4 regions of the Paenisporosarcina sp. P4_B8 genome follow, and region 1 is predicted to be linked to each of the others. Evidence: riboswitches for the same ligand, from Rfam matches in the RefSeq annotation. Region 1 holds a riboswitch; each other region holds the start of a gene.
The links. Region 1 has a riboswitch for S-adenosylmethionine ahead of AC1DSK_RS10795 (2,3-diketo-5-methylthiopentyl-1-phosphate enolase). Riboswitches for the same ligand answer to the same signal wherever they lie in the genome.
Positions count from the first base shown of each region.

Region 2: another riboswitch for S-adenosylmethionine. It lies ahead of AC1DSK_RS00675 (O-acetylhomoserine aminocarboxypropyltransferase/cysteine synthase family protein); the one in region 1 lies ahead of AC1DSK_RS10795 (2,3-diketo-5-methylthiopentyl-1-phosphate enolase).
Region 3: another riboswitch for S-adenosylmethionine. It lies ahead of metK (methionine adenosyltransferase); the one in region 1 lies ahead of AC1DSK_RS10795 (2,3-diketo-5-methylthiopentyl-1-phosphate enolase).
Region 4: another riboswitch for S-adenosylmethionine. It lies ahead of AC1DSK_RS05995 (methionine ABC transporter ATP-binding protein); the one in region 1 lies ahead of AC1DSK_RS10795 (2,3-diketo-5-methylthiopentyl-1-phosphate enolase).

Region 1 is NZ_JBFUHX010000010.1:32,927-38,943, forward strand. It holds gene AC1DSK_RS10775 (hypothetical protein) at 14-148, shown strand; gene AC1DSK_RS10780 (hypothetical protein) at 417-623, opposite strand; guanidine-I (ykkC/yxkD leader) riboswitch at 793-896, shown strand; gene AC1DSK_RS10785 (DMT family transporter) at 955-1,290, shown strand; gene AC1DSK_RS10790 (DMT family transporter) at 1,290-1,604, shown strand; SAM riboswitch class I at 1,757-1,861, shown strand; gene AC1DSK_RS10795 (2,3-diketo-5-methylthiopentyl-1-phosphate enolase) at 1,934-3,148, shown strand; gene AC1DSK_RS10800 (2-hydroxy-3-keto-5-methylthiopentenyl-1-phosphate phosphatase) at 3,145-3,804, shown strand; gene AC1DSK_RS10805 (methylthioribulose 1-phosphate dehydratase) at 3,801-4,430, shown strand; gene AC1DSK_RS10810 (cupin domain-containing protein) at 4,433-4,963, shown strand; gene AC1DSK_RS10815 (YjcZ family sporulation protein) at 5,221-5,319, opposite strand; gene AC1DSK_RS10820 (plasmid pRiA4b ORF-3 family protein) at 5,426-6,017, opposite strand, start outside.
Region 2 is NZ_JBFUHX010000001.1:128,966-134,982, reverse strand. It holds gene AC1DSK_RS00690 (CpaB family protein) at 1-341, opposite strand, end outside; gene AC1DSK_RS00685 (homoserine dehydrogenase) at 803-1,789, opposite strand; gene metX (homoserine O-acetyltransferase MetX) at 1,762-2,817, opposite strand; gene AC1DSK_RS00675 (O-acetylhomoserine aminocarboxypropyltransferase/cysteine synthase family protein) at 2,834-4,123, opposite strand; SAM riboswitch class I at 4,241-4,358, opposite strand; gene AC1DSK_RS00670 (glycerol-3-phosphate acyltransferase) at 4,498-5,148, shown strand; gene pepT (peptidase T) at 5,337-6,017, shown strand, end outside.
Region 3 is NZ_JBFUHX010000013.1:11,727-17,743, forward strand. It holds gene AC1DSK_RS12650 (NUDIX domain-containing protein) at 1-40, shown strand, start outside; gene AC1DSK_RS12655 (alpha/beta hydrolase family protein) at 1-764, shown strand, start outside; gene AC1DSK_RS12660 (hypothetical protein) at 768-1,217, shown strand; gene AC1DSK_RS12665 (hypothetical protein) at 1,235-1,675, shown strand; gene pckA (phosphoenolpyruvate carboxykinase (ATP)) at 1,716-3,302, opposite strand; SAM riboswitch class I at 3,500-3,623, shown strand; gene metK (methionine adenosyltransferase) at 3,824-5,020, shown strand; gene AC1DSK_RS12680 (gamma carbonic anhydrase) at 5,257-5,775, opposite strand; gene AC1DSK_RS12685 (alpha/beta hydrolase) at 5,879-6,017, shown strand, end outside.
Region 4 is NZ_JBFUHX010000004.1:150,659-156,675, reverse strand. It holds gene AC1DSK_RS06005 (MetQ/NlpA family ABC transporter substrate-binding protein) at 166-990, opposite strand; gene AC1DSK_RS06000 (methionine ABC transporter permease) at 1,044-1,712, opposite strand; gene AC1DSK_RS05995 (methionine ABC transporter ATP-binding protein) at 1,705-2,730, opposite strand; SAM riboswitch class I at 2,981-3,088, opposite strand; gene AC1DSK_RS05990 (thioredoxin family protein) at 3,146-3,454, opposite strand; gene AC1DSK_RS05985 (toprim domain-containing protein) at 3,467-3,808, opposite strand; gene gcvH (glycine cleavage system protein GcvH) at 3,997-4,377, opposite strand; gene AC1DSK_RS05975 (arsenate reductase family protein) at 4,452-4,811, opposite strand; gene AC1DSK_RS05970 (acyl-CoA dehydrogenase family protein) at 5,087-6,017, opposite strand, start outside.

The DNA of each region.
Region 1 (6,017 bases):
AAGGAGGTCCTACATGAGTCAAACACGTTTAAAAAAGAAAGCTTTACCTATCGCAATCCTTTCGTTTTTAGCCATCAGTGGAGTCGCGGGAACCATTGCCACATTTCCATTTCATAAACGACAACGAATACCTCTAAAAGCTAGATAAAGGAAAAATAAAAAATGCGATTTAAAAGGAGAGTCATTAACGTGGAAATTCAACGAAGACCTTGGAAAAAAATATCTTTGACGCGATTTATGGACTTCATAAGTAAGTCCACTCAAAGAGCACAAGAAAAGAGATTTTCTCAATTAAATTCATCACAGACACCTTGGAATTAACTAAACGCAATCATATATAAATAAATGGATTCTCTTTAATACTCTCATTTCTTATGGAGAGTTTTTTCTTGTTTAAAAATCCTTTATACGGGAATTTACATATCTTTAATAACTTTTACCACTCCATACGCTGACAGATACGAAATCGGGATGAGAAGAAAAAGAATAATCAATCCAATCATCGTACCAAGCGGAGAGATAGGAAGTAGATTACCTGCAAAAAAACCAAGTAACTGATAAAAAATGACGAAAATGACGATGGACATGATCAAAATAATGATCTTATTTTTGAAGGTTTTCATTGTGGTTCTCCTTCCGCAACAACCAAATATATTATCATTAAGTATTACATTTACTTCCAATTGTTACAACTGTTTCTTTAAAGCGAGCGCATCGTTTGACTCTCTGTAAAATATAGTTTATTCTAGCCATGGAATTAATAAATTCATAAAGCGCCATTTTCACAATGGCGGCCAAGTTTTCTAGGGTTCCGCAAACAACCGGTTTGGTCTGGTCCGAGAGAAAACGCTTTGCACACACGCAAGGATACACGGAAGGATAAAAGCCTGGGAGATGACGTATGATACGTTTATCTCTCGGGCTTATTTTGATTTGGAAAAGGAGTATGTTTTCATGAATAAAGAATGGATGAAAGTCTTCATAGCAGCATTTTTTGAGGTATTTTGGGTAATTGGTCTCAAGCATGCGGATGATATCTGGACATGGTTGGGCACGGCAATTGCTATTTCGGTGAGTTTCTATTTAATGATTATGGCAGGGAAAACACTTCCTGTTGGAACCGTGTATGCAGTGTTTGTCGGACTTGGTACAGCTGGGACAGTGATTGCGGATATCCTCTTTTTCGGGGAATCATTTAGTATCGCAAAAATTGCCTTGATTGCACTTCTGTTAATTGGGGTTGTCGGGCTTAAGCTGGTGACAAAAGAACAGGAAGAGGTGGAATCCTAATGGCGTGGATATTCTTAGTCATTGCTGGATTGTTTGAAATGACAGGTGTGGCGATGATCAGTCAAGTGCATAAAAGTCGCAATTGGAAGTCCATTAGCGGATTGTTCGCAAGCTTTTTGGCAAGCTTCCTGTTCCTTGCACTCGCCATGGAAACCCTTCCGATGGGTACGGCATACGCAGTGTGGACAGGTATTGGTGCTTCAGGTGGAGCGATTTTAGGCATGATTTTATACGGGGAGCCTAAAACATGGCTGCGCATGCTGTTTATTGCCATGGTGTTAGGAGCGGCTGTCGGTTTGAAATTTATTTCTTAGGACTGTCATATCTATTTCCCGGCAAACATAGCATAGCTTTATCACACGTATAAAAAGCAGTATATTTGAATTTATTAGAAAATTATGTTGACAAGTATTTTGCACCCTGTCATAATCCAATTTAGATTTTAAAAAATATCATATCTACATTTTTCTTATCAAGAGCAGGTGGAGGGACTAGCCCTATGAAACCCGGCAACCGACTTACGCGAGTAGGCACGGTGCTAATTCTTGCAGCAGTAGCTGACAGATAAGAGGATGTTAGTTCAACTACTAACCTCTTCTTTTTTGTGAAGAGGTTTTTTATTTTCCCTAAAGAGGTGAAGACATTGAGTGAAGTAATCGCGACTTATTTAGTCCATAGCATAGAAGGAAATTTAGAAAAAAAAGCAGAAGGCATCGCACTTGGCTTGACGGTCGGATCATGGACCGACTTACCGCAACTGGAACAACAGCAACTGAAGAAACATAAGGGACGCGTTGTATCTGTCCAAAAAGAAAATAGTCAATTAGAAAGCAGAACGAAAGGAATTATTCGCATTGCATACCCCAAGGCGAATTTCAGTCCTGATTTGCCAGCCATTTTAACGACGACTTTTGGCAAGTTATCACTGGACGGGGAAATCAAATTAATTGATTTGGAGTTCAGTCCGGAATTAACGGGCCACTTTCCAGGTCCGAAATTCGGCACAGAAGGAATCCGACAACTGACAGGCGTGCAAGAACGACCATTTGTCATGAGTATCTTTAAAGGCATACTCGGGAAAGATTTGGACTTTTTACTGACACAACTGGAACACCAAGCACGCGGTGGTCTGGATTTTGTGAAAGATGATGAAATTTTATTCGAAAACGAGTCGACGCCTTTTGAACAACGGATTGTAAAAGGACGTGAAGTACTCGAGCATGTTTTCTCGGAGACAGGTCACCGCACACGTTACGCAGTGAATTTGACAGGACGTACATTCGACTTAAGAGACAAAGCAAGACATGCGACAGAGCTAGGGGCAGATATGTTGCTGTTTAATGTTTATGCATACGGATTGGATACACTGCAAAGTTTAGCTGAAGATCCAGAAATTGCGATTCCGATTATGGCACACCCAGCTGTTTCGGGAGCATTCACTCCATCCCGAAAGTATGGTCTCTCAAACCACCTCGTACTGGGTAAATTATTGCGACTTGCCGGGGCGGATTTCTCGTTATTTCCCTCACCATATGGCAGTGTGGCCTTGGAAAAATCAGAAACACTAAAAATTGCAGATGCACTCCAGGTTCCTGGTTTGATAAAGACCTCTTTGCCAGTGCCTTCAGCCGGAATTCATCCGGGCATGGTGCCGCAACTGATTGAAGACTTTGGTATTGATTCCGTCATCAATGCAGGTGGCGGGGTGCACGGACATCCGGCAGGTTCTGCGGCGGGGGGCAAAGCATTCAGGCAAGCGGTTGATGCAATGCTATCAAGGAAGACCTTATCAGAGGCTGCGCAAACAAATGCAGAACTGCAACAAGCACTGGAATTGTGGGGTGACAAAGTACGATGACACCACCCGTTATATTTTGTGATTTTGATGGCACGATTACCACGAAAGATAACATTATGGCCATCATGAAAAAATTCGCACCACCTGAGTGGGAGCCGATTAAAGACCAGATTCTCGACCAACAAATAACCATTCAACAAGGCGTGACACAACTTTTCAACTTGTTATCAACCGACCAAAAAGATGAAATTACCCAATATGTATTGGAACAGGCACAAATTCGAGAAGGATTTGAGGATTTTGTGGCCTATACGAAAGCACAGAAGATTCCACTCTTTATTGTATCTGGTGGCATTGATTTCTTTGTTAAGCCACTCGTGAAGGAACATATAGAAGACGACCGTATTTACTGCAACGTGGCAGATTTTTCTGGAGAAACCATCACAATCAACTGGCCTCATTCATGCGATGAACATTGCTCGAATGGCTGTGGTTGTTGTAAACCATCCATCATTCGCAAACTGAGTGACGACAACACTTACAAAATCGTCATCGGTGATTCCATTACCGATCTGCAAGCGGCCAAACTGGCAGACAAAGTCATAGCGCGGGACTTCCTCATCGAAAAGTGCGAAGAACTCGATATTCCTTTTGAGCCATTTGAAACATTTACAGACGTGATTCACATTTTAAAGCAATTGGAGGTACGCACATGAGCAATTACTTTTCCCGTTGGACCGAGCTTTCGGCCATAAAAAAAGAACTCGCAGACCGCGATTGGTTCTACGGCACGAGTGGTAATTTATCGATTAAGGTAACGAATGAACCGGTTACATTCCTCGTTACAGCATCCGGTAAGGACAAACGGAAATTCACGGATCATGACTTTTTACTAGTTGATGCAGCTGGTGAAAAGTTGGAGGAAACGACGTCAAAGCCATCGGCCGAAACGTTGCTCCACGCTAAGATTTATAACAAAACAAATGCCGGGTGTGTCCTTCATGTGCACACGATTGACAACAATGTCATCACGGAACTGTATAAACATGAAACACATATCGATTTCACCGGAAATGAAATTATTAAAGCACTCGGTTCCTGGGAACAAGATGCCAAAGTCAGCATTCCGATCATTCCAAATGTCGCGCATATCCCGACACTTGCTGAACAATTTGATCGTTATGTAACAGGGGACATGGGAGCAATCCTGATTCAAAATCACGGCATCACGGTGTGGGGCAAAGACGCTTTCGAAGCGAAAAAATATTTGGAAGCATGGGAATTTTTATTCTCGTACCAAGTGAAAATCGCAACTATAAAACATGTAGTGGGGAGTTATTAAAAATGGCATACATTCGCAAACACGCAAACAACGAACGCATTGAAGAAGAGCAAGCAGTCATCGACTTTTTGAACAGCAATGAAGTTATTTACGAAAAGTGGGACATCGAGAAGCTTCCAACCGGACTTCGTGAAAAATTCAATCTAACAGATGAAGAAAAACAACAGATTCTATCCGCATTCGGAATCGAAATTGCTGACATTTCCGAGCGACGCAACTACCAGCAAGCGGATGTGATTTCACTCTCTGAATCAACGCCTAACTTGGAACAACTGTTGAAAAATTTCCAACAGGAGCATCATCATGAAGACGATGAAGTACGTTTCATCGTCAGCGGTCACGGCATTTTCGTCATTCAATCGGAAGACGGAGAGTTCTTTGATGTCGAGTTGCAACCGGGAGACTTAATCTCTGTACCTGAAAATGTACGCCACTACTTTACGCTGATGGAAGACCGCAAAGTCGTAGCGGTGCGCATTTTTGTCACGACAGAAGGCTGGGTACCGATTTACGAGAAGGAAACAGTCGCTTAATTAGAGGTTGATTACTTTTTGACCACTTGATAAAGGTCTGTGACCAGTCAAGGTTGATTTTCATCCGGTCAGCCGAAGTTTTTGACCAGTCAGCAATGGTTTTTGTCCATTCGCCTGGACACGGACAAATCATCCTTTCCAGACACACAATAAAACCTGACATCCCGTAAGGAGTCAGGTTTTTTGTACTTATTACACACGATGGGGGAAGAAAGAGTCGTGCGTCATAGTCGGATGTGAGGATTAATTTCTATAAATTAATATAGACAACTTGCACCGACAATAATTAACAAGATGAAGAGAACAACAATCAACGTGAACGTAGAACCGCTAGTATTGCAGCATTCGTATCCCATGCCTTACACCACCTTTTTAGAAAGGATGCTTTAGCATATGCTCATCTTTGGCACTGACTCGGGAAAAAATCACGGTTCACTACACAAGATTGTTTCTTGCTTCACTTTATTTTATTTGGCCACACCATTCTTCTTTCAAGACGGCATTTACTTTGGCTAAGTTGAACTTTTGATACCCTTGACCTTCTGCCCATGCTTTAATCCCCGCGTGTTCAGGGTCATCTTTGTCTTTCATGACGCGCTTGAATTCGTCATATCCAGGCGGACCTCCCACATCTTCAGGTGGGCAAGTACCTTTGCCTTCGAGCAGCTGCGGATAATTATACGCGTAATCATCCACTACTTGTTCGAGCACCACTTCGTGGTCCCAGCTGTCTCCAAAGTCATACATGTAGCGAAATACGGGAGAGTCATGGACGTATTTGGTCAAATCCACATCGCGTGCGAGTAATAGCTGAGTACGGATAAACCGTTGATACATTCTAAATTCATACGATCCTTCTTCTGGCGGGTTTTTCATATAGTATTGGGCCATGCCGAAGTTTTCTGAAACCGATTCTTCATCGCCGACCAATTGAATCGTTTTATCGTTCTTGGAATCGTCGATGGAGAAATTAAATAAGTGACTATTTGTCCATCCGACAGAGGTTTGGATAATCGAATGTAAATCATAAAAATCGAGCGTTTCAGGTACGATA
Region 2 (6,017 bases), on a different contig from region 1:
TTATTTTCATTTTGAAGTGTTGTAGCTGGTTTGATCATGCTTTTGGTGATGATATCCCCTTCCTTGAGAGGCAGGACGGAAACTTGGTACTGCAGTTCTTCGAACGATGTGATATGAGAATCTTTAACTACAAACTTATTTGGAATTTCCATAACGGTTACTTGGTCTTCCTGAATTACTTCTCGAGAAAGAATCTCTCCATTTGCCACATAAATTTTTGTCATTGCTCCTAATTCGGAATTTAAGTCTTTAACTTTCTGAAGGACCATATACCCAGTGGCGGCCGCTAAAATAAAGGCCAAAATAAAGAATACAGCCGCACGCCTTTTTGCCTCTAACATTCATTAATCCCTCTTTTCAAAATGGTTTCTTTTTTACTTATTTAGGTATAATCCTTCATTGAATACCTCAAAGGTCATATATTATTTACCACTTCCTGACCTCTAATGTCAAAGTTGGATAATATTCCCATCTTATTTTCATAGTTCCCTTGCACCATGTAAATTAACCCATTTCACGATATTTATTTTTACCTAATCACCAAAACGTTGATATAATGCGATTCGTTAAATTTGATATAATTTTAAATCACAACTTTTTTACCTTCAATAAACCTTTTTTTTACAATTAAAGGGTATAATGAATCTTTATTTTTTCCATGTAATCCCAATAACCTCGGATTCAAGATACTTAAAATCAAGTGTTTTTAATGTATTCCTTCTATATAATAAGTGCGTTATTTTCCCCAATAGAAAAACCGCTTCATTTCTCCATTTGGAGAGAATGTAGCGGTTCGATTTTCTTATATGGTGACTAAAATTTGAGTCTGTTTGCCGATAATTTCTGCATAATCTTTCACCATGGCACTTGCAGTCGGGAATTTACCTGCTCCCGGGCCCACTAAAGTTAAAGTTCCCATGTAATCCGTTTCAAGCGCAATTGCGTTATTTACTCCCTCAATTGCATACAAAGGATGCTCTGGACCTACCAATCTTGGACCAACACTTGCATGTAAGGATCCATCTACCTTTTCGACAATTTCTGCCACATGTCTGAATCGCAAACCTTCCCTTGCAGCCGCCAGTACTTGTTCAAGAGTGATATCTGCTATTCCTTCAATCGATACATCATCCCACTTTGGTTGTTTACCGAATGCTAAATTACTCAATATCATAAGCTTTCGAAATGCGTCTTGACCTGAAATGTCATTGAAAGGATCTGCCTCTGCATACCCCAGTAGCTTTGCTTCCTCCAAAGCATCCTGAAACCAGCTTTCTTGTACCCTCATTTGAGTTAAGATGTAATTCGAGGTTCCATTTAATATCCCTTGAATTCTTTGAACCTGATTTACTAGAAGAATATTTTTCAAAGTTGAAATTATGGGAACACCGCCAGCTGTAGTTGCTTCATATCCCACATGGACACCTTGCCTATTTGCCAGTTCTTGTAATTCCAAGCCACGCTTTGAGAACATGACTTTATTAGCCGTAATGACATGACAACCTTTTTGGATGGCCTTACATAAATAATCGTAAGCAGGATCTTCCCCCACAATGGCTTCAAAAACAATTTGAAGCTCTGGGATAGCTTCAATTTCATCAAAGTTGTCAGTGAACAATACGCCTGGAGCTGCCAAGCGGCTTTTTGTCTTATCTCTTATCAGAATTGCTTTGATGTCTATATCTAATCCAAGTGATTCTTTTAATTGATCCTTTTTCTCATTAAGTATTTGGTAAATACCTTGACCAACTGTGCCAAAACCTAAGATTGCTGCTTGAATCGTCGCCATGACTTTACCCCCAAGTGAACAGATAATATATCTCCCCATGTCTCAAATTCAGTCAGAAAGCCATCATGACCGAATCGTGTGTTGACCATGCAGAAATGATGATCAGGAACGAGATGCGCAAAAGAGCAAATGTCCTCAGGTGGATATAGTAAATCATATGTGAATGCTATGGTAATCACTTTTGCTTCAAATTGCTTTGCCGCAATTTCTATACCGCCTCTACCCCTTCCGATATCATGGGTATTCATTGCTCTTAACAAGGTAAGGTAGCTATTCGCATCAAAACGGTTAGCCAGTTTTACCCCTTGATATTTCATATAGGATTCGATTTCGAACAATCCATTGCTTCTGGTCTTTCTGGCAAAACGGTTCTTATGTAATTGTTCACTACGATAAGTGACCAGCCCCGCCATTCGAGCCGTTTCAAACCCCTTGATATCCGAGGAACAGGTATAGTTTCCATTGAGATAATTCGCATCCGTCTCAATTGCATGGATTCCAATGTAGTTAAAAGCAATACCTGTGTCACTTAGATAAGGGGTAACTGCTAAAGGAATAAGAATATCCATATCTTTTGGATAAAGTAATCCCCACTCCAGAACACGCATGCCACCAAGTGACCCACCAACTACCGCATGAAGCCGATTAATATCCAAAGCTAGTAATGCCTTTTTTTCCGCATGCACCATATCGCGAATTGTAATTGTCGGAAAGGATGATCGATATGGATTGCCTGTAGAGGGATTGATGGTCAACGGCCCCGTCGTACCCGAGCATCCTCCAAGGACATTCAGTGTAATAACTCGAAAAGAGTCGGTATCAATATTCTTTCCCGGTCCAATTAACCCGCTCCACCAGCCTGGTGTTTCCTTTGATCCAATGGCATATTGATTGCCAGTTAACGCATGACAAACCAAAACAACTGGTGCTTCTGGAGGACCAAGAGTTTCATATGAAAGTTCAACATGCTCAAGACATTCCCCAGACTCTAGTTGAAAATTCCCGATTGTCACACTTCCTGTTGCCATTAAATTCACCTCCACATTAAACCGTTACGACGGTGGCATGTTCTATTGCTTTCCCCAAATCGGCTACCAGGTCTTTCACAGATTCCAATCCTACTGATAGACGAATCAACTCTTCTGTTACACCCGATTGCTTCAACTCTTCACTGCTTAACTGTTGATGGGTTGTTGAAGCAGGATGGATAATGAGCGATTTTGCATCCCCTACATTAGCCACATGCGACCAGATTTGGACATGGTCGATAAGTTTTCGTCCTGCTTCTCGACCTCCTTTAATGCCAAAATTCACAATCGAGCCGTATCCATTCTTTAAGTACTTGTTTGCCAATTGATGAGATGGATGAGATTCGAAACCATTGAAACTTACCCATTCTACTGCCGGATGATTTGCTAAGTATTGTGCGACTTCAATTGCATTTTCATTATGTTTCGGTACGCGGAGATGCAATGTTTCAAGACCTTGCAAAAAAGCGAATGCATTATCCGGGCTTAGGCATGGACCGAAGTCACGCAGTAGCTGGACCCGCAGTTTAATCGCGAAAGCCACTTGTGGGACATCAATCCCGTAACGAAGGCCATGGTAGCTCGTATCCGGTTCCGTAAAGCCAGGAAACTTCTCGCTGTTCCAATCAAACTTACCTGCATCCACAACGACACCGCCAATTGACGTACCGTGTCCCCCAATCCATTTCGTAGCTGAATGAACGACTACATCCGCACCGAATTCAATAGGGTTGCTTCCGTATGGCGTTGCAAACGTATTATCGATAATCAACGGGATTCCGTTCTCGTGTGCAATGTCAGCTACAGCTTCTACGTCCAATACATGAAGGCTTGGGTTTCCTATGATTTCCCCGAAAATGGCTTTCGTTTTATCGGTAATGGCCCCGCGGAAATTCTCAGGATCGGTGGAATCAACAAACTTCACCGTGATTCCATACCGTGGAAGTGTATTAGCAAATAGATTGTAGGTCCCACCATACAAATTGCCAGCAGCGACGATTTCATCACCGGCTCCTGCTACATTCAGAATGGAGAAGGCTATCGCAGCCATGCCGCTCGATAGGGCTACCGCTGCTGTGCCACCTTCCAATAACGCGATTCGCTGTTCAAATACGTCCACAGTCGGGTTGCCGATGCGTGAATAAATGTGACCAGTTTCCTGCAAGGCGAATAAGTTTTGGGCATGTTCCGTATCTCTGAAAACAAAAGAAGTTGTTTTGTGGATTGGCACTGCACGGGAACCCGTGATTGGGTCCGGCTGCTGACCTCCGTGTAAAAGTAGAGTTTCCGGTTGAAGATTTGTCATTGTTTTCCCTCCTGGATTGTGTTTTAGATGGAAGCGTGGAGGCGAAAGAGGAGTTTTATGAACAGAAAAAAGCCCCGTCTTCGCTTAAGAAGAGGGGCTCACAAGTGCGTGTTCCTCCTCTTATCTTTCAGATCTCCACTAAAGAAATCTGTAGGAATTAGCACCTTTGCAAGTTAATCACTTGCCGGTTGCCGGGCATCGCAGGGCCTAGTCCCTCCGCCACTCTGGATAAGAGTATTTGATTCAGTTTTCCATCTTGAGAATCAGTATATGTTTAATATCCATAAATAGTCAAGAATTATTTATATAATTTTTTGAAACTTCTGCCAACACTTAAACGTTTAAAGAGTTAGTGAAAAAAAGGGGTTGGGAATATGAATCTTGCATTATGGGTGCTAATCACCTTACTATCAGGTTATTTAATTGGCTGTCTCCACGGTTCAAATGTGGCGCAACGGCTTTCTGGGGTGAATGTAAAGGAACAGGGAGTAAAGAATGCGGGGGCATCCAATGCCACTATTGTATTAGGCTGGAAATACGGGGCACTCGTCGCATTTATTGATATTGGTAAAGGAATACTTGCTATCGTCCTTTTGCGTCTTATATTCGAATCAACTGATCTTTCCTTGGAGTATCAATGGGTCCTATTATTTCTTGTGGGGGCATCTGTCGTAATAGGTCACAATTATCCATTTCAGATGCATTTTGATGGTGGTAAAGGAACGGCATCTGTTATTGGAGTGATGTTAGTACTGGATTGGAGAATCGGATTGGTTGGACTTATCTTGCTGATTGTCGTTTCATTGGTGACAGATTACTTATTAATCGGTGTACTGTTCTTATATATTACATATATCATTTTAGCCTTTTTGATTACAGAAAGTACTATGCCAATTGTCATAACCACCGCACTCTTCTTACTCGCATTATGGAAGCATCGCGAGAATATACACCGTTTGAGATCCGGGATGGAACCACGAGTTTCTTCGGTTATCAAAAAGAAAAAAGTGACTCACTCCAATTAATTGGGGAATCTATTTTTTATTCCGAATTTACTAAAAAGTCGTTAAAATTTCATTCGGCCAGAACAATCATTATTCCGTGAACCGAATGAAAGTGCTAAACTGAGGTAAGGGGTAAAGACTACTGGCCCGCATCATGTCGGTCAATATCTGCCCAACTCCGAACCAACTTTTCTAAGGGAGATGAAACCATGCAAGAAACATTAATCGAACGCCTTGTACGTTATGCCAAAATTGATACACAATCAGATGCTGAAAGCACCACTTGTCCATCCACACCAGGTCAATGGGACTTATTGCACGAACTAGAAAAAGAATTGTCTTCAATCGGAATGGAAGACATTTCACTTGATGACAATGGTTATTTATTTGCCACTTTGCCTGCAAATTCAGAACGTGAATTGCCAACAATCGGCTTTTTAGCTCACGTCGACACAGCAACTGATTATACAGGTAAAAATGTAAACCCTCAGCGTATCGATTGCTATGAAGGTGGCGACATCCGATTAAACGAAGAAACCGTTATGTCTCCTGACGATTTCCCGGAGCTTAATAATTATATCGGGCACACTTTAATAACAACTGATGGCACGACTTTACTAGGTGCCGACAACAAAGCAGGAATTGCTGAAATTATGACAGCTATGGAGTTTCTAATTAATAATCCAGACATTAAACACGGCAAACTTCGTGTTGCCTTTACTCCAGATGAAGAAATTGGGCGTGGGCCACATAAATTTGATGTTGAAAAATTTGATGCCAAGTATGCTTATACAATGGATGGCGGACCTCTTGGAGAACTTCAATTTGAAAGTTTCAATGCAGCTGGTGCTAAAGTTATCACACGTGGGACAAGCGTTCATCCAGGTTCA
Region 3 (6,017 bases), on a different contig from region 1:
TACACAGACTTCCGTATCCAAGTCCAAATCCACAAGTTAAATTAACGGAAATTGTCTATTGGTCATGTGGATTCAGGGTAAAAGGGTTACTCGCGGAGCCACGCAAAGAAGGCAAGTATGAGGGAATCCTCTATTTACGTGGAGGTATTCAAAACATTGGTATGGTTCGATCTGCTCGAATTGCTCAGTTTGCCACACAAGGATTCGTGGTGTTTGCCCCTTATTATCGTGGGAACAGAGGCGGCGAAGGTAGAGATGAATTTGCTGGGGAAGATCGGTTTGACGCTACCAATGGAGTAGAAGTATTAAGACAGTTTATTTCAGTGAACCGTATTCATTTGTTTGCATTTTCTCGTGGAGGAATTATGGCTTTATGGACGGCTGTTCTGCGTTCAGATATTACATCGGTTGTCACCTGGTCAGGTGTGTCAGACATGGTTCTCACCTATGAGGAACGTGAAGACATGCGTAGAATGATGAAGCGGGTGATTGGTGGTAATCCTACGAATGCACCTGAGGCATATGAACTTCGTCAACCACTCAAACATGTCAGTGCTATTGATGCCAAAATTCTAATTATCCATGGACGAAAAGATGGGAATGTCGGAATTGAACATGCCTTACGTCTCGAAAAAGCACTCATCGATGGAAATAAAAATTTTGAGACTTGGTATTTTAAAGATTACACACATTATTTCCCTTCGAAAACCAATAGACAAACTGTCAGAGATTTAACGGACTGGATGAAACGACAAGGGGATTAATATATGAAACATATCCGAATTCATTTAAAGACTAGCAGTACTGCTAACAAAACCTCTGTCCCTAATGATACGTCATATTGGAAAAAGCTTTGGGATTCATATACGAGTGAATATGCTTCAGTGGAAATTCTATGTTGGCAGGAAGAAGTGCATGATATTGAGGAATTGACCAGACTCTCTGCACATTCTGTGAATCAAGGACTTGTAAAATCGTTTACAATTACATTGGACGAAGAAAACTGTAACTATTTACGTAATCATTCGATTGATGCAGACGGTGGTTTAAAATGGTTCACTATATTCTTTTATAAAGAAGATATTCAAATGCTTGAGATAGCACAATATGGTTCAGAAATTGTATTATATGGAGTAAATGAGAAAGAAGCGGAAGAATTTGAAGCGCTATTCCCTGAAATCGAGAACGCGGAATACTTCAAAGAACACCTCATGTAAGCAGAGGAGGGTGAGGCATGGGAAATTTACATATAATATACGACTCTTTATTACTAACCAGTGAAACCAACAAGCTTAGGAAGAGTATTAGCTATTGGTTTCCGTTAATGAATGAGGTACTTCCAGTGTTTACAGAAGTCGAAGTGCATTGTCGTGAAGATGAAAAAGAAGCAATTCTTAAGATTAAACCTTTCGCTCATACCATTCGATATGGAAGTGGATTGGTCATTTTTACAATGCCTCTAAATCAGAAGCTAAAAGACTTGCTGCTGTATGGGGTAAATGAAGGACATACCAGGATTCCCTGGTATACATTAGTATTCAAGAGAAATGGTGCACATATTTGTACTGTTAAATATCACGGATCTGAATTGTTTTTCTACCAGATAACGAAAGAGGATGCTAAAGAGATAGAATCTTACTTTCCCGAAGAGACAGTTTTTGAATATACGAAGTAAAAAAATGGCCTGCACATGAAGTGCAAGCCATTTTTTTATTCTAGATAATCGGACCGCCTTTAGAAATAATCTCTTCAGACACTGATCCGAATTTAATGAAGTTTTCACGGAATCGATTAGCCAGTTCTTGAGCTTTGTTATCGTATGCTGCTGGATCCGCCCATGCATCGCGTGGGTTTAATACGTCAGACGGTACGCCAGGTACTTCTTTAGGAATAGCTAAACCGAATGCTGAACCTTTATCCATTTCAACATTATCTAATTTGCCTTCCAATGCAGCACGAACCATCGCACGTGTATAAGAAAGTTTCATACGGCTACCAACGCCATATTCGCCACCAGTCCAGCCAGTATTTACAAGGAAGACTTGTGCATCATGCTCATCGATTTTGTTCCCTAACATTTCTGCATATACAGTTGCAGGAAGGGGAAGGAATGGAGAACCGAAACAAGTTGAGAATGTTGCTTGTGGAGATGTAATTCCACGCTCTGTACCAGCAAGCTTCGATGTAAATCCGCTTAAGAAGTGATACATCGCTTGTTCTTTCGTCAACTTACTGATTGGAGGTAATACCCCAAACGCATCTGCAGTTAAGAAAATGATGGTTTTTGGATGACCCGCTACAGAAGGATCAACAATATTGTCGATTGCTTGTAATGGGTAAGCAGCACGCGTATTTTCAGTTAACGAAACATTTTCGTAGTCGGGTATACGCGTTTCAGGATCCAATACCACGTTTTCCAATACAGAACCAAAACGGATTGCATCGAAAATTTGTGGTTCATTTTCACGTGTTAAGTTAATTGCTTTTGCGTAACAGCCGCCTTCAATATTGAATACGCCGTTATCTGACCAGCCATGCTCATCATCGCCGATTAATTTACGATCTGCATCAGCAGATAATGTTGTTTTTCCTGTTCCGGACAATCCGAAGAACAAAGCAACATCGCCTTTTTCACCAACGTTTGCAGAACAGTGCATCGGTAGTATGCCTTGCTCAGGAAGCAAGTAGTTCATAATGGAGAAAATTGATTTTTTCATTTCACCGGCATACTCAGTACCACCGATTAAAATGATGCGTTTTTCCATTGACACAATGATAAACGTTTCGGAACCTGTACCATCGATTGCAGGATCTGCTTTGAAAGTCGGAGCATAAACGATTGTGAATTGTGCTTCATGCGATGCCAACTCATCTTTAGTCGGACGAATGAATAATTGGTGTGCAAAAAGGTTATGCCAAGCATATTCATTGATTACTTGCAATGAAAGGCGAGATTCTTTATCCGCACCGGCAAAGCCATTAAAGACAAATAACTCTTCTTTTGTTTTTAAATAGTTCACAACTTTTTTATATAAAGAGTTGAAAATTTCAGATGATATTGGTTGGTTTACTGAGCCCCAATCAATCTTGTCTTTCGAGCTATCTTCCACAACAACATATTTGTCTTTAGGAGAACGTCCTGTATATTTTCCTGTCACTACTTTTACAGCTCCAGTTGGTGTTAAGACAGCTTCTCCACGTAATGTTGCTTTCTCCACAAGTTGTGGGACTGAAAGTTGCACATGCACGTTTTGGCCATTTAACAAGTCGTTCAGCTCGTTCATCGTGTTCACTGAATTCATGTATATGTACCTTCCTTTATCGTATATTACCCTTATATCGGGTTAACCTTGATTCGAAAATTAGTATAACACATTACGCTTAATAATCTACACTAATAGCCTAATTAATTATATCTGATTTTCGAACATTTATATAGAACGAAAAAAATATTTGACAAGGCTTCATTAGTTTATTATGATGTAAAACTGAACGGATACTCTTATCCCGAGCTGGTTGAGGGGTCAGGCCCTATGAAACCCGGCAACCTGCAATTATGAACCAAGTAGTAATTGGCAAAGGTGCTGAACCTGAAACAAGGTGAATTCCTTGGATGATAAGAGTGAAAGGTGCCTATACATGAATACCTTTCCTCATGTATTTTACGTGAGAGAGGGTTTTTTTTATGACATCTCCCTTTATCCTCGTGTGCAGAAGCCCGAAAAGGCGGAAGGTTTTATTCAACTGAATAAGCTGGACATGGGAAATGAGTACCGTTTGAATTTTCCGAGAGCAATCTCGAAGGATATAGGAGGAATATTAAATGACAACTCGTCGTCTATTTACATCAGAATCAGTAACAGAAGGGCATCCGGATAAGATTTGTGATCAAATCTCAGACGCAATTTTAGATGCTATTTTAACTGAAGATCCAAATGCACGTGTTGCGTGTGAAACCACTGTAACAACAGGTTTAGTGCTTGTTGCCGGTGAAATCACAACATCTGCATACGTGGATATTCAAAAAGTGGTACGTGAAACAGTTCGTGAAATCGGCTACACACGTGCAAAGTATGGTTTTGACTCAGAGACTTCTGCAGTATTGACTGCAATCGATGAGCAATCTGCTGATATCGCAATGGGTGTTGACAGAGCACTGGAAGCACGTGAAGGTTCGATGACAGATTCAGACATCGAAGCAATCGGTGCAGGTGACCAAGGTTTAATGTTCGGTTTTGCTTGTAATGAAACACCGGAATTAATGCCTCTTCCAATTAGTATGGCTCATAAGTTAGCTCGTCGTTTAGCATTAGTTCGTAAAGAAGAAATTCTTCCATACTTACGTCCAGATGGCAAAACACAAGTAACTGTAGAATATGATGAAAACAATAAACCGTTGCGTATTGACACAATCGTTATTTCTACTCAACATCACCCAGAAGTAACACTTGAGCAAATTCAACGTAACTTGAAAGAACATGTCATCAATCCTGTCGTTCCGGCAGAATTAATTGACGAAAATACAAAATACTTCATTAACCCAACTGGTCGCTTCGTAATTGGTGGACCACAAGGGGATGCTGGTTTAACTGGTCGCAAAATTATCGTTGATACTTACGGTGGATACGCTCGTCACGGTGGCGGCGCATTCTCTGGTAAGGACGCTACGAAAGTTGACCGTTCAGCAGCATATGCTGCACGCTATGTAGCGAAAAACATCGTAGCAGCAGGACTTGCTGACCGTTGCGAAGTTCAACTTGCATATGCAATCGGTGTTGCTCAACCAGTATCAATTGCAATCGATACTTTTGGTACAGGTACAGTAGAAGAATCGAAACTTGTTGAAATTGTTCGTGATTCATTCGACCTTCGCCCAGCTGGAATCATCAAAATGTTAGATCTACGTCGTCCAATTTACAAGCAAACAGCTGCTTATGGACACTTCGGTCGCACAGACTTGGATGTACCATGGGAGAAAACAGACAGAGCGGCTACTTTGAAAGAAAAAGCAGGCGTTTAAGAGTGAGAAGCCATTCCGGGGTATGACCTGGAATGGCTTTTTTGTTGGAAATTAGTGGGAGGAAGGGTTGAATCAGCTGTGAACCGCAATAAATCCAGTTGAAAGGGAACAAAGTGCATTCGTACAGGAAGAATCGAAGAGTGAACGGGAACAAATCAATTTGAACGGGAATAAATCTAAGAATGCTTTAACATATTAAAAGGACCGGGCTCAATTACCCGGTCCTTAATATCCGTTTACTTTTGTTTTTGCATTTCCTTATAAATCTGTCCTTTTTCAGCATATTCTCTCACAATACGTTCCATATCTAGTTTGTCTTCAGCGTTCAATTCACGAACCACTTTTGCCGGACGTCCCAATGCAAGCATACCTGGGGGAATTACTTTACCGGGAGGTACCAAGCTGCCTGCACCAATAAATGCACCTTCACCAATCTCTGCGCCATCCAGCACAATGGAACCCATGCCAACTAATGCTCCTTTTCGTACGGTACAGCTATGTAAAGTTACTTGGTGTCCGATGGTGACTTCATCTTCCAAAATTAATGGAGCGGCAGGGCTTTGATGAAGGCAACACAAATCTTGAATATTAACTTTTCGGCCGATTCGTGTCGCATTGACATCACCACGAATAATGGTATTAAACCAAATAGTGGACTCTGGACCGATTGTCACATCACCACTTATTGTGACATAATCAGCAATATAAACAGATGGGTCAATCATGGGTGTTTTATCATTAAATGGGTAAATCATTCTAAAACCTCGTTTCTTCTTGCCATATGCTTTCATTATACAAAAAAAGAGGAACTAAAAAAGGATGACTTCGTCGAATAAAGAAATAGAAGGAGCGATGATTATGTGGAAATGGGAAGCTGATGGACAGGCAAAAGCAGTCATCGCCATCGTACACAGCGCGTATGAACATCATCGTAGGTACGCCTGGTTAATAGAAGAATTCAGGAGTTCAGGATTTCATGTTGTAATGGGGGATCTGC
Region 4 (6,017 bases), on a different contig from region 1:
TCATTTAATTTGGAGTAACATGAAATTTAATCGGCATCAAATACCATTTAATCGGGTTCACCCAATAATACCCACAAAATAACCACCTTCAAGTTACTGGGTGACTAAGTATTCTCTTCCGAGAAATAGAAAAGACGCCGGTTTCCCGACGTCCATAGGATTACTTTATTTAACTGGAACGACCGAGCCGCCCCATTCATCTAAGATGAAATCTTGAATTTCTTTAGATTTCAATACTTCAACTAATGCTTTAATTTCTTTATTTTTTTCATTACCAGCTTTCACAGCAATGATATTTACGTATGGAGATTCTGAGTTTTCAATAGCGATTGAATCTTCCAATGGGTTCAACCCAGCGTCGATTGCGTAGTTTGAGTTGATTAACACCGCATCGCCTTCTTCATTTTCGTACATTTGTATAAGTAGTGCCGCTTCGTATTCTGCATCAAATTCTAAGTTCTTCGGATTGTCTACAATATCTTTTACTTCTGCCGTTGTCTTATCAATGCCTTCTTTCAATGTGATTAGACCCTCAGCTTCCAACATTGATAGGATACGACCATGGTCAGCAACTGAATTACTGATCAGTATCGTTGCTCCTTCAGGAAGTTCATCCAGAGTCTTATATTTTTTGGAGTACACACCGATTGGCTCAATATGGATACCTCCAGCATTGGCAAAATCATAGCCATGATCGGCCATTTGAGCTTCGAAGTAAGGAATGTGCTGGAAGTAGTTTGCATCCAAATCGCCATTTTCCAAATCCTCATTCGGTAAAATGTAATCTTGGTAAGTTTCAATTTTAAGTTCAATACCTTTTTCTTCAAGCAACGGTTTTGCTTGTTCCAAAATTTCTGCATGGGGTACGTTAGATGCTCCCACTACAAGTTCTTTACTGTCTCCACCTGATGATGAGTCAGCTCCTCCGCCACATGCCGCTAGAGTGATTGCACTTGCCGATAATAAAATTCCTGCTACAAATTTCTTCATCATTATCTCTCCCTTTTTTTGTTTATGTGATCGAGCTTTCACCCGAAAGCACCTTAACGTTTGTCTGTTTTTGTTGTAATCGAATCTCCCACCCATTGGATGATAAAGACAATTAGTAAAATGATAATTGTGGAAACAATCGTTACATCTACTCTACTGCGTTGGAAGCCTTCTAAAAATGCGAGTGTTCCAAGACCGCCCGCTCCAATAATTCCTGCCATCGCGGTATAACCTACAAGGGCAATTGCTGTAACGGTCAGTCCTGAGATTAATGCAGGCATGGACTCCGGAAGAAGCACTTTCCAAATGATTGTGGAAGTTTTAGCACCCATTGAGCGAGCAGCTTCAATTACACCTTTATCTATTTCACGTAATGCAATCAGGACCATGCGCGCATAAAATGGTGCTGCTCCTATGATTAGTGCCGGTAATGCAGCATTTGCCCCACGAATCGTACCGAGTAGGAATTTAGTAAACGGTATCAACAAAATAATTAAGATGATAAACGGAATGGATCTGAAAATATTAACGAACGCCCCTGTTAACCAGTACACTATTTTATTTGCCCATAATTGACGAGGGCTAGTTAGAAACAACAAAATTCCAAGTGCAAGTCCGATTATGAAAGTTAAAACGGTAGCCATTGAAGTCATATATAACGTTTCAAGTGTGGCTTCCCACATTTTTTCCCAATCCACATTCGGTAGAAGGTTTTCAATCATGTGAAATCACCTCCGTATGAACATCTTGTCCATGTAAATAATCAATCGCTTGGTCGATGGCATTTGAATCACCGTCGATTTGTAAATATAACGTTCCATATGCACCATTTTGAGTTTGTGCGATATTCCCTTGAACGATGTTAACTTCCACTTGATATTGCTTAATTAATCTTGATAGAATCGGTTGCTCCGTTCTATCTCCGACAAAAACTAGTTTCACAAGCTTGCCTGAGGGATATTGCTCTACCAAATGAGCAATCGTCTGGCTGGCTGACTCCGGACCATTTACCTGGGCAACAAAGCGTTTCGTAATGGGTTGTTCAGGAGTTTGGAATATTTGAAGTACACTTCCCATTTCAACCACTTTTCCAGCTTCCATGACCGCAACCCGATGACAAATTTTACGGATGACATGCATTTCATGTGTAATCAGGACAATTGTCAAACCCAACCGTTTGTTGATATCTACCAGTAGTTCCAATATGGCATCTGTTGTTTCAGGGTCAAGTGCTGATGTCGCTTCATCACATAGCAGCACTTCAGGATTATTGGCAAGGGCACGTGCAATTCCTACCCGTTGCTTTTGACCACCGGATAATTGGGAAGGGTATGCTTTCTCCCTGCCTGTCAATCCAACTAGTTCGATTAATTCTTTTACTCGTTCTGAACGTTGCGTTTTGCTAATCCCTGCAATTTCTAATGGGAATGAAATATTTTCCTCGACTGTCCGCGACCATAGTAAGTTGAAATGTTGAAAAATCATGCTTACTTTTTGTCTTGCACTACGAAGATCTTGTCCTGAACTGGACGAGATTTCGTGTCCATTTACAGTGACACTACCTGAAGTAGGTTTTTCCAAGCCATTTAATAATCGGATCAACGTACTTTTTCCGGCTCCACTGTAACCGATTATGCCAAAAATCTCTCCTTGATCAATCGTCACATTCACGTCATCTACCGCTATGAGTTGTCCATTAGCGGTTTCAAACCGTTTTGATAAGTTTTTTAATTGAATCATATTCACTTCACCTCTGAATTTATAACGCATTTTATTTGTTTTCTTTATCGTGCATTTGCGCTGGCTGCAAGTTTCGCATGAGTCAACAAGTTTTAAACCACTTACCTGCTCTCAAGCTTAACGCGCGCAAATAAACTCTTTCATTTCATTTAATATCAACATCATTTTATTGAAATATCCTAAAAAAATAAAAATCCCTTCCGCAGACAAGCAGAAGGGACTAATGCACAATTATATACGTTAGACCGTTCTCTCATCTGTCAAAGCGAATTCGCTTTGAGTGATTTGGCACCATTTCACAAATTGTGACGGTTGCCGGGCTTCATAGGGCACTTCCCTCAGCCTCTCTTTATAAGAGTTTACGATATTAAGTTTTTAGTTACGAATGATAATGTAACACGTTCAAATGCGAACGTCAATTATTTTTTTGCAAACGATTATAGAGATAGGGAACTGATTGAAAAGCATAAATTTTTTCAACTAATTGACCATTTTCCGCAATGAGTAAACAAGGGACGCTTTGGATTTGATAATCGACCGCTAAACTTTCTACATAGTTCAAGTTTGCTCTCCCTATTTGCAAATCCGGCAAAAGTTCTTCCACAACGTCCATCATTTTTGAGGCAACTTGGCAAGTTCCACACATGGGCGTATATAAATAATAAGCTGCCCTCTTTGCGTTTTGAGAATGATTTTCCCACTCCGCACGCGTCCATTCTTTCATTGTATTCATCCTTTAGGCAATAAATTCCGCTTTAACATCGATATTCGCTCCGAGCAACACAGTCGCTAGAACTTTCATTGGTGTAGTCGCAACTTCTCGGTAGGCTGGATCAGTATATAAATGAAGTGCTTCGGGAAATTCACGTTTAATGAGCGCACGTAATTTCTCTCCGGACTTATCAGCATCGACAAATACATAAATCTCCAACTGATCGTAGGGGGCTAATATTTCTTCCAATCGCGTGGGGCTGACTGTTCCGTTCGTGCAGATAATTTCAACTGGCTCTGCAATAAGACGCAGAATCCGCTGTTTATCTGATCGACCTTCTACAATTATGACTTTATCAATTGGCATGGGATCACTCCTGGCTGTACTGACATAAAAGATTGTTTAAAAAGTTTTCTTGAAACGGAGTCCATCAGGTTGCAACTCTTCCCGATCACAAACCAATGCCACTCTTTTCAATATCCTGTTTTAAACTCGCTGTTATAATCGACATATGCAAAAAACGCCGAACAAATGTCGGCGTTCAACTAACGATTTTACTCTTGTGTCATTTCTTCGTATTGCTCAGCAGTCATTAATGAGTCCACTTCAGACAAATCTGTAGGTTCGACAACGATCATCCATGCATTCTCGTATGGAGATTCATTCACGAATTCAGGACTGTCTTCCAATCCGCTGTTCACTTCAACTACTTTACCACTGATTGGTGCGTATAGCTCAGAAACTGTTTTAACAGATTCAACACTGCCAAATGGTTCGTTCGTTTTGATTTCGTCGCCTACTTGTGGAAGCTCTACGAATACAATATCACCAAGCTCAGATTGAGCGAAGTTAGTGATGCCGATGCGTGCTTTTCCATCTTCAACTTTAACCCATTCGTGTTCCTCAGAGTAGCGTAATTCTTTTGGTGTGCTCATTAATACCCCTCCAAATATGTAATATATTCAACTTCAGTTTGACATAATCTTTCCTTAAAAACAAGAACAGAAAATCAGCTTTTCCAATTCACAGTAAAATCCGACTCCTTAAAACCTACTGTGGCTTTCAAGCCGTCCGTCACAAGGGGTCTCTTAATGAGCATCCCGTCTGAAGCAAGCAATTCATATTGTTCTTCATCTGACATCGTCGGCAGTTTATCTTTTAAACCAAGCTCCCTGTATTTCATTCCACTCGTGTTATAAAACTTCTTAAGCGGCAACCCACTTGTCTCTACGATCTTTTTCAACTCTTCCTTTGAAGGGGGAGTTTCCACAATATGTACATCATGATACGAAAGACCTTCGGAATCCAACCATGCTTTAGCCTTTTTGCAAGTACTACATTTCGGATATCCATAATACGTAATAGCCATCATTAAACCTCCTTATCATCATTTTAACCAGTCTATCAAAAAATAAATCCGAACACCTCATCAGAAGCGTTCGGATTTTTTATACTACGTTTTTCTTTGCGTCAATCAAAATATTATCACTTGTTTATATCCAGTAATGAAGGAAGTTTTCCTTAGGTTCATCGAAGAACCTATCGGTGATTTTTAGTATTAATAGTTTTCTTAAAATACAAACAAGGCGAAGTGGCAGAAGCACTTCGCCTTGTTCAATAATAGGGTCAAATATCGAGATTTTATTAAACTACGTATTTCTCAGCTTCAATCAATTTAACCGAAGCTTCACGTTTTTTGGCAATTACATTATAAGGAGTAGAGCGAGTCAATTTACGCAATGCAGAAAGCATCATGCGTAAGTTATCGCCTTCAACTGCAGCAATCAATGTTTCTTTTGCATCTTTTTCGATACATTCAAAAGCTTCCTGACAGAAGATTTGAGTGTATAGAAGTTTTTGGTTCGCTTTATCAACACCGTCACGCTGGATTGCTTTCTCTGTACGCAGAACAGCTGATTCCATTGCGAATAGATTGCTCACGATGTCTGCAATGTTTGCCAATACTTCTTGTTCAGTTTCAAGTTTTGTACCGTAACGTTGAGCCGCTAAACCTGCAGCTAGCAAGCCGATTTTTTTAGCATTTTGCACCAATACTTTTTCTTGAGCTAATGGTGCATCTTCAATTTCTTCTGGCATCATCATTAACAATTCTGATTGAAGCGCTTGTGCTTTTTGAAGAAGTGGAAGTTCACCTTTCATAGCTTTACGCAAGAACGTACCAGGTACCAGCAAACGATTGATTTCATTTGTGCCTTCGAAAATACGGTTAATGCGGGAGTCACGATAGATGCGCTCTACTTCATACTCTTGCATGAAGCCGTAACCGCCATGCAACTGAACAGCTTCATCCGCAATATAATCCAATACTTCTGTGCCGAACACTTTGTTGATTGAACATTCAATAGCATATTCCGCAATAGAAGCAGCGATAGCTTTGCCATCTTTTTGCTCTTCAGGACTCAATTGACTCATGCGGTCTTCAAAGTAACCGACTGTGCGATAAATCAAACTTTCCGAAGCATATAATTTGGATGCCATTGTTGAAAGTTTTTCTTTTGTTAAGTTGAAAGAAGAAATCGGTGTTTTAAATTGTTGACGTTGGTTGGAATAGGCA